DNA from 3 places in the Marinomonas vaga genome. Region 2 is predicted to be linked to each of the others. Evidence: predicted binding sites of a transcription regulator. Region 2 holds the regulator's gene; each other region holds the start of a gene.
The links. The regulator sigma-54, encoded in region 2, starts transcription at its own class of promoters, with help from an activator protein. The targets are predictions, from matches to a motif close to TGGCACNNNNNTTGCTNT.
Positions count from the first base shown of each region.

Region 1: codB (cytosine permease) is a predicted target of sigma-54. The motif match lies at 1,933-1,950, and genes of this name have one in related genera.
Region 3: flgF (flagellar basal-body rod protein FlgF) is a predicted target of sigma-54. The motif match lies at 1,853-1,870, and genes of this name have one in related genera.

Region 1 covers NZ_AP043903.1:3,180,319-3,183,603, reverse strand. Annotated here, with positions in the region: gene ACZ5DR_RS14885 (PucR family transcriptional regulator) at 1-636, opposite strand, end outside; gene codB (cytosine permease) at 633-1,889, opposite strand; gene ACZ5DR_RS14875 (aldo/keto reductase) at 2,283-3,266, opposite strand.
Region 2 covers NZ_AP043903.1:3,363,474-3,366,758, forward strand. Annotated here, with positions in the region: gene lptA (lipopolysaccharide transport periplasmic protein LptA) at 1-323, shown strand, start outside; gene lptB (LPS export ABC transporter ATP-binding protein) at 341-1,066, shown strand; gene ACZ5DR_RS15905 (RNA polymerase factor sigma-54) at 1,143-2,624, shown strand; gene ACZ5DR_RS15910 (PTS sugar transporter subunit IIA) at 2,636-3,085, shown strand; gene ACZ5DR_RS15915 (HPr family phosphocarrier protein) at 3,095-3,285, shown strand, end outside.
Region 3 covers NZ_AP043903.1:1,823,594-1,826,878, reverse strand. Annotated here, with positions in the region: gene flgH (flagellar basal body L-ring protein FlgH) at 1-236, opposite strand, end outside; gene flgG (flagellar basal-body rod protein FlgG) at 248-1,033, opposite strand; gene flgF (flagellar basal-body rod protein FlgF) at 1,070-1,813, opposite strand; gene ACZ5DR_RS08430 (flagellar hook-basal body complex protein) at 1,942-3,285, opposite strand, start outside.

The DNA.
Region 1 (3,285 bases), 180 kb from region 2:
CTCAATATGGCGTCTTCTTAATAGTGCTTCTAAGGATTGTTCTATTTGTTGGTAATTCTGAAGGGGCTTGTTGGCAGATGATGCGGCATTTTCAGAACTTTGGTGGTAGCTGAGAGATAAGCTAACAAAAGCAGAATGGCTGCTGATACCTAGGTCTTTTGCTCTTAAATGAATGAGTTCTGGCGCTTGCTGGAAACCGTTAATGAGCTTGCTCAAAAATAAGCGAATGGATTTGCCCAATAGGTTATCTTGGACAATGGCGTTACTGATGATTTCCGTGACTATGACCATTTTTAAATCATAGGGCTGTTCAAATAAGGGCACCTGTAGTTTATTTGCCAGCTCTAAAACTGATTTAGGGATTTTTTGAATGAATTCAGGGCCGGTCAATATCACCAAGCCTGCAACCTGACTCTCAGAGGCTTCACGCACAAGTTGGCAGAGATTTGATTCATCACGGGTGTGATTAATGCCGGTGACAAATACTAATTCACCTCCGCTGACCCATTCTTGAATGGACTCGTTTTCTGCAACGTAAGGCCAGCGCACAATACGCTGACCTCCGGTAAGCCCAGCCCGAAAGCTAATGCTCTCTAGGCCGGGGAGTTTAGGGATATCGGCACAACTGATGCTCATAATTGGGTAACGGCTGCCTTTGGTTGGTTTTGCATAATTAGGGTGAAAGCACCGTAGACTAGGATAGCGCTAAATACCCCAACAACAGGTGGCATGAAAGGAGAAGCGTATGCAGCGGCGGAGGCGATCATATAAGCAATGATTCCTGGCCAATGGAAGGCTGGTAGCTTGGCTTCCCCAAGGCTAGGGTATTGCCCTTTATGGCGCATCCAAAAATCCGTCATAATGATGCCGCCAATAGGTGGGATAAAGGTGCCAAGTAACACTAAAAATGGAATCAAGAAGTTGTACATTCCAAATACTGCCAACAGGGTACCAATGGCAGCTCCGACCACTGTCACTGTTCGACGCTTATCGGTACGAAGTAGATTGCAGCCTGCCACTGCGAAGTTATAAATAGTGTTGTCTTGGGTGGTCCAGATGTTCATAAATAACATGAGAACCGCTAACACCATAAAGCCTTGAGCCAGCAACACGTCAACGATATCTGCTTGCTGGTAAATAAGCGTGCCCAATGCGCCAGTAAGTACCATTAGGCCATTCCCAACGAAAAAGGCAGTCATAGTAGCGATCACGGCAACCTTGCCGCTGCTTGCAAAGCGACTCCAGTTCGTGGCTTGGGTGCCGCCACTGATAAAGGTGCCAATGACTATGGTGATGGCAGCGGTGAAGCCAAGGCTCTCTGTGGTTTCTATATTGAGGAGCCCTGTCATGCCGCCCACATCAATCAAACCCGTATATAGACTGATTAAAATGAAGATCAGCATCAATGGAACCGCGACGCGGGACAGGATATCCATGCCTTTAAAACCCACCATTGCGGTAAGGCAAAATGCCATGCCAAACAAAATCATTAGAGGTGTTTGCCAGCTTTCACTCATACCCGTAACTTTAACAAGCACAATAGCCAGGGTTGCCGTCCCCCAGGCATACCAGCCAATCTGAGTAAAACCTAAAACAAAGTCGGATAATTTACTGCCAACTTCGCCAAAACAATAACGCCCCATGAGAACGCTGTTTAAACCACTTTTGTAGGCAATGTATGCCAGAGCGGATGCGTAAGCTCCCAGTAGGAAATTACCGATTAAAATCACCAGCAAGAGTTCTGAGAAGGAAAAAGCAGTCCCTAATGTCCCTCCAGCCCACATGGTGGCTGTAAAAAAAGTAAATCCCAGTAGCACGAATGCCATAGGTAATAAGCCTCGGCGTGCGTTTTGCGGTACTTCAGATAACGGATAATCAGATTGGCTCATGTGGCTCTCCTTATGCATCTTATTGATACTCACTGAGTTGTAATAAGCAACATGCGAACCAGTTATTGATAAAAGCGTTAATGATTAGGGGTTTTGGCAATATGACCAAAATACCCATCCTATGTTTAGTACAAACTATACAAGGTGTTTGATGGGAAATATTAAGTCATTAAAAATGAGAGGAGTCCGTGCACCGATATAGTCATGCTGTTAGACGGTGTATTGCTATTTTGGCTCAGAATCCAATGACTGATAGATGCGCTGATTCAGTAGATGGTTAATTAAGAGGGAAAGCATGGGAAGTAAACAGGCTACAAGTATGAGAAGAAGGCAGGTTTGGCCCAAGCAAAAAAAAGCCGCTAAAACATAGCGGCCTTCTGTTTAAGGAAAATGTTAGAACTCTTCCGTATCAATTTCTTTCTGTTGAGCGGCATTGTAACGAGGACCGCTAACAGTGTTCTGATTGATCAACTCATTCAGCTCCGCCACTTGATCCCCTGCAAGTTTTAAACTGCTTGCTGACAAGTTTTCTTCCATATGGGAGACAAAACGTGTTCCTGGGATGGCTACCACGTGCTCTCCTTGTGACAACACCCAGCTTAAGGCTAGCTGAGCAGGGGAGTAGCCCCATTTTTTAGCAAGTGCCTCATAGTCTTTCAATAATGCTAGGTTCCGTGCGTAATGTTCGTCGTCAAAGCGTGGCATGTTTAAGCGAATATCGCCTTGTGTCAGATCTGAGCGATCTTTTACTGCGCCGGTTAAATAACCTCGAGCAACAGGACTGAAGGCGACAAAGGTGATCCCTAGGTCTTTAGTGGCTTCAAGGCATGCAATCTCAGGGTTACGTGTCCATAAAGAATATTCCGATTGCAACGCAGCAATGGCGTGTTCTTGATGGGCTTTACGTAGGGTCTCGGCAGAGACTTCGGATAAGGCAATGGCACCAATTTTACCTTCTTTGACTAGATCGCCTAAAGCACCAACGCTCTCTTCAATGGCTACGTCAGGGTCTTTGCGATGAAGGTAATACAAATCGATATGATCTGTGTTTAGGCGCTTTAGACTTGCTTCACATTGCTTTTTTAGGTTCTCTGGACGGCCGTTAATCTCTTTCTTGCCGTCCACGTTCGCCATGCCACATTTGCTGGCAAGAAAGAACTCGTTACGACGAGAGCTTAATGCTTTGCCCACAAGGCTTTCATTGCGGCCACCACCATATAAGGTTGCGGTGTCAAAATGACGGTATCCCATATCAAATGCAGCATGCAGCGCCTTAATGGCCTCGTCTTCTTCGACGGGCACGCCGTATGCGTGGGAAAGGTTCATACAGCCCAAGCCGATTTTGGGATCTAGAAAAAGGGAGTGTTTATCAGCCATGTTGCGCCTCGTACACAAT
Region 2 (3,285 bases):
TTCGGATCGTGGCTGAAAGCTTAATCATAAATACCAACACTGCCACGAGTGCTTTTCAGTCTCTCCATGCAACAGGAACTCCATCGGAATTCTCACAAGTACTTGATGAAGCTGGCACACTGCTTAAAGCAACAGGAAACACTCTTGATTACGACACCTCAGCGGGTGAGCTAGAAATTCATAAAAACGGCTTCCTAAAACGTGGTGACAACGAAATCGCGGCGGATTACATACATTACTACATGGAGACCGATGTTTTTAACGCCGAGAATCGTGGTTCAGGCCGCGTAAACATGACCCTACAGCCAGCCACCGAGCAGTAGCATCAAGGATAAACAGCATGGCTATTTTAGAAGCGAAGCACCTCGCAAAAAGCTACAAGAAAAGACAAGTAGTAAAAGACGTTTCTCTTGACGTGAGCACGGGGCAAGCCGTGGGCCTACTGGGGCCAAATGGTGCAGGAAAGACCACTTGTTTTTACATGATTGTCGGCATGGTCACCAACGACCAAGGGGGCATATATATTGATGGGGAAGACATCACCCAAGATGCCATGCATACTCGCGCTCAAAAAGGGGTCGGCTATTTGCCTCAAGAGGCTTCAATATTTCGAAAGATGAGCGTAGAAGATAATATCTCTGCTATCTTAGAGACGCGCAAGGAGCTATCGAAAGCTGAGCGTAAAGAAAAGCTAGAAAGCTTACTAGAAGAGTTTCATGTCACGCACATCCGTAAAAATTTAGGTATGGCGTTATCAGGTGGCGAACGACGCCGAGTTGAGATCGCTCGAGCATTGGCCATGAACCCTAAGTTTATCCTGCTTGACGAACCCTTTGCTGGCGTCGACCCTATTTCAGTAGGTGACATCAAGCAAATCATCCGCCACTTGCAAAATAGCGGTATCGGCGTACTTATTACAGACCACAATGTGCGAGAGACCCTAGATATCTGTGACAAAGCATACATTGTAGGCAATGGGCATATTATTGCCTCTGGCTCCGCTGAGACCATAATAAACAATGAGCAAGTCAAGAAAATTTATCTGGGCGACGACTTCCGCCTGTAAGCCCCTTATTTTTCCCATCAAAAGGGAGTAGTATGCATAACTCATTCCAAAATTCTAATTTTAAAAGAGTTGCGCTATGAAGCAGTCTTTGCAACTTAAAATCGGTCAGCAGTTAACAATGACACCTCAGCTACAGCAAGCAATCAAATTGCTGCAGCTGTCAACGCTCGACCTACAACAAGAAATACATGACTTCTTGGAGTCCAATCCTTTACTAGAGTTAGACGAGGAAGAAAACTTCAACCATGACGCTGAGGCAAAAGTTGCCGAAGCGGCTTCGACAGTAGAGAACATTGACTCCAACCAAGAGTCTTCAGAGGACTCCCGTGTCGAGTCAGAATGGACGGAAAGCATCCCAAATGAACTTTCCATTGATAGTAACTGGGATGACACCTACCAGAACTCAGCAGCGGCGTCTGACAGCCCAGCCTTCGAGGGCGAACAAGATCTAGACAGTCGAAATGCACTATCAGAAGACATTCAAGACCACCTAATCTGGCAACTCAATCTGACTCACATGTCCGATAAGGATATTGAGATCGCTTACGCCATCATAGACAGCGTACAGCCAGACGGCTACCTTTCAGCGACCCTTGAAGAAATTTTCACAGGACTAACAAAGGAACTGGAAGATTTAGAATTCGATGAAGTAGAAGCCGTTCAACACCGGTTGCAACGCTTTGACCCCGTGGGCGTGTGTTCTCAAGATTTACGGGAATGTCTATTAGTACAATTGGAAGCTTACAAAGATCATCCTCTCTATCGCAGCACCCATCTAGTTGTGGATCAACACCTTGGACTGTTAGGCAACAGAGACTACACTCAACTAACACGCAAAACCAAGCTCAAAGAAGACGCCTTAAAAGAAGTCATCGGTTTAATCCAACAGCTTAACCCACGCCCTGGATCCCTCGTTGATACCAGTGATACTGACTACGTAATCCCGGACGTAAGTGTTAAAAAGCATAAGGGTGTATGGCAGGTTGAACTTAACAATGATGCCCTACCGCCCGTAAAAATTAATGAAACTTACTCTGCAATGCTAGCCACATCGAAGTCCAATGATGATGTGTCTTATATCCGTAACTCTTTACAAGAAGCCAAGTGGTTTTTAAAAAGCCTGCAAAGCCGTAACGAGACCTTACTGAAAGTTGCCAGCTGCATCGTCTCTCGCCAAGTGGAATTCTTCGAAATTGGTGAGGAAGCCATGAAACCTATGGTGTTGCATGATGTCGCAGAAGAAGTAGGAATGCACGAGTCAACCATATCTCGAGTGACGACACAAAAGTACATGCATACACCCCGAGGCATATTTGAGCTGAAATACTTTTTCTCAAGCCATGTGAACACAGCATCCGGTGGCGAGTGCTCGTCAACAGCCATACGGGCCATGATTAAGAAGCTGGTTGCAGATGAACCAGCCAAAAAACCGCTTAGCGACAACAAACTCGCAACTATTTTAGCTGACCAAGGTATCCAAGTTGCCCGAAGAACTGTTGCGAAATACCGCGAAGCGATGAATATTCCACCATCTAACGAACGTAAACGTCTCATTTAAAGGTTTTTAACATGTCCGTCAAAAACTTAGTGAAGCCAGAATTAGTCTTTGCGAAAGAAAGCACCACAAGCAAAAAGCGCCTTCTTGAGCAAATATCAGAAGCCATCAGCTCACGCTTACACTGTAATGCTGAAGAAGTGTACGATGCATTACTCGGCCGAGAGAAACTTGGAAGCACAGGCATCGGAAATGGCATCGCCATCCCCCATTGCCGCCTAGAACAAGCCAGCCATGCCACCATAGTATTAATGTCTTTGGATACCCCCATTGACTTTGATTCCATTGATCGCAAGCCCGTTGACTTAATCTTTGCTTTAATTGTGCCGCCACACCAATGTGATGACCATCTAGCGACCTTGGCACAGATTGCTGAGTTGGCTCAATCAAGCGAGAAACTGGACACTCTCCGCGCTCAAACTAATAATGGTGACCTGCAGAACGCATTCGAACCATTAACGTAAGGACACAGCATGCTAGAGCAATCTATAGAGATAATTAATAAGCTTGGTCTGCATGCTCGAGCAGCAGGCAAACTAGTTGAGACCACTTCGCAATTTTCGTCTGACGTAACCATTGAGAAAGAAGGCCGAAACGTGGATGGCAAAAGCATTATGGCAATGATGATGCTAGCTGCAGCAAAAGGCACCACCATCAAGGTAAA
Region 3 (3,285 bases), 1.5 Mb from region 2:
GAACTGGTACTTTCAGACAAAGTAACAGTTAGCACATCCCCTACTCTTCTTGCCTTTTTATCACCAAAGAATACATCTCCCATGCCCGTTTGATAAATACCGCCTTCGGTATTTTGAGAATACTGCATGGTTGGCTGTATCACTGGCGCATAGTAGGGCTCATCCGAAACTGGTGTTTGTTCTACGGAAGCACACCCAACTAACACACACGGCAACAAAACAAGAAGATAACGCATAACTAATACCTTTAAAGTTGCTGATTCACAAAGCTCAACATACCATCTGCCGTAGAAATGACCTTGGAGTTCATTTCATAGGCACGCTGGGTAGTAATCATATTCACCAACTCTTCAATCGAGTTAACGTTTGACGCCTCCAGCATCCCCTGGCTCACAGAACCTAACCCATCTTCCCCAGGCACACCCACAATAGGATCACCACTGGCAGTGGTTTGCTGATACAAGTTGCCACCCAAGAAATTAAGACCTGCCGGGTTAATAAAGTTGACCGTGTTAATCGCGCCCACTTCTTCTGTATCCGTTTCACCAGCACGCAGCACAGAGACAACACCATCATCGCCAATAGTGATCTCTACGACATCGGGATCAATCGTAATATTCGGTTCCAACAACATACCGCTAGAATCCACAATATCCCCATCACTGTTTAATTGAAATGAGCCGTCACGGGTATAAGCAATAGAGCCATCTGGCTGCAGGATTTGAAAAAAGCCCGCCCCTTGGATCGCCACATCAAGCTGACGATCAGTGACATTGTAATCCCCTTCAGAAAAGTTTTTTTGCGTCCCTGTTACACGCACACCCGCACCGATCTGCAAACCAGAAGGCAACTCAGTGTTTTGAGCAGACAAGCCACCTGGCGCACGCAAAGTTTGATACATCAGATTTTCAAATACCGCACGATCTTTCTTGAAAGCGGTGGTAGAAACGTTGGCAAGGTTGTTTGAAATCACAGACAACTGTCTGTCCATAGCAGACAAACCAGTCTTAGCGACCCATAGTGCAGAATGCATAATTATCCCCTTACAAAAAAGCTGTCGTAATCCCTATTAGGCATTACGCTGTAAAATCCTAGCGGACGCATCTTCGTTGGTGCGAACCGTATCCATTACCTTGATATTCATTTCGAAACGACGGGCGAGCGCCATAATCTGTGTCATCTCTTCCACCGCATTCACATTACTGCTTTCAAGGAACCCAGATAACACCCTTACATTATTGTCTTGAGGCAACTCTTCGCCATTACGAGTACGCAGCAGGCCATCGGAATCCTTCACCAATTGCTCTGGCTCCGCAGACACCAGCTTCAGTCGATTCAATGCGGTAATTTGAGTGCCATCGCCACCCTGAGGAATGATAGAAATCATGCCGTCTTCGCTAATAGAAAGTGAGTCTAGAGGCGGCAAAAAAATAGGACCATCAATTCCCATCACAGGCAAACCTGTGCCTGTCACAAGCTGGCCCGCAGCCGTCAGCTGAAGATCCCCAGCGCGGGAATACACCTCACGCCCTAAGCCATCAAGGGTTGCAATAAAACCATCGCCTTGGATGGCGATATCCATGTCTCGTCCGGTTTGTTGTAACGCCCCTAAATCATAACGAGTACCTGGGTTTTCCGTCATAGCGTAAACACGTGATGGATAGTGCTGACCGTTTACCTGCATAGAACGAGCTTGCTCGAAATCCGCTCTAAACCCTGTGGTCGCAACGTTCGCTAAGTTATTGGCGTGAATACCTTGAGCATCCATGACTTGAGTCCCCCCAGACATGGCTAAATACAATGCTCTATCCATACATCACCCTTAATAAAAATACTGTCGTTAACCTTTCTATAAACAAATAGCGTGCCAACTTCAAACCACACAGCAAACACAAAAAAGCCCAGCATAAGCTGGGCTTTTAAATCCAATATTTTTAGCGATTAACGAAGGTTAATAATCGTCTGTGTCACGGTATTCTCGGTCTCTAGCGTCTTACTGTTAGCCTGATAGTTACGCTGAGCCTCAATCAAGGCCACCAGCTCTTCCGTCAAGTCTACGTTCGATTCCTCTAACGCGCCCCCTTGAATACTGCCAAAGGTCCCCGTATTCGGCTTGCCGACATTTGCCGCTCCAGAGTCAGAGCTTGCCACCCACGCCGTATCACCTGCTGGCGTTAAACCATCCACGTTATCAAAAGCAGCTAGAGCGATTTGCCCAAGTACTGCCGTTTGTTGGTTAGTGTAGCTGGCAATCAAGAAACCATTGTCATCAAAACTCACACCCTGCAACTCACCTGCCGCAAAACCATTTTGACTAAAGGTATCCGAGCTTGTCAGGGCGTACTGAGTAGAAGCCCCCAAGTCAATTTCCAGCTCTGCAAACGCATCGGTTGGATCCCATCCAGTAATACTCAATTGGGTTGGGTTTGCTACCGCGTATGGAGAGTAACCCACATAAGTACCAGAGATGTTACCTTCAGAATCAAAGGTCACATTGGTATCTTCTTCTAGGAATGGATCGCCATTAGCGTTAGTGGTCTCTCCATCAACCGTAATCTTAATTTCCCAAGTATTATCTTCACCTTGCTTGATAAAGTAGTAACCAATGGTATGGGACTCACCCAGAGCATCGTAAACTGTATTCGTGTTACCGTAGGTGTAGGTCTCAGGATCCGTTGGATCAAAGTCACGACGCGCATAGCTTGCTGGAGTCGTTAAGGTACCATTTACCGATGGGTCCAATGTTAAGGCCACGGTATCACCATCTTCGTCCACACCATTGATCGCCAAGTTAACAAAAGTACTTAGGTCACCCACATCAGGCTCAGTAGTGCCTGAATAAATGGCTTCGTAACTGCCACTACCGTTTGTTGTACCTGCTTCATCATCGAAGGTCACAAAGTAGTCAGATAACCAATCATTACCCGCCGCATCTGTGGTATCACCATCAACGGTTGCGTATACCTGGTAAGTATTTGGCGACTCAGATTTCGCATAGTACAAGGTCACCACATGCTGATCACCCGCCGTATCTGTCACATTCTGAGTTTGAGTGTAGGTGTAAGTATCTGGATCAGATGGATCAAACGTAGAAGAAACATACGCAGGAATGTCATCCGCTTCAGAGTTCAAGTTAGTTTCAATGGTCAATTCACTGGTGGCCTCAGGTGCAATACGCTCTGTTGGCACCACAAGGTTTTCTAAGAAACCACCAATCACGCCATTGACAGCGTTATACCCCTGAACATAGGCGCCGTCATTAGTGACCAAGTAACCTTCTTCATC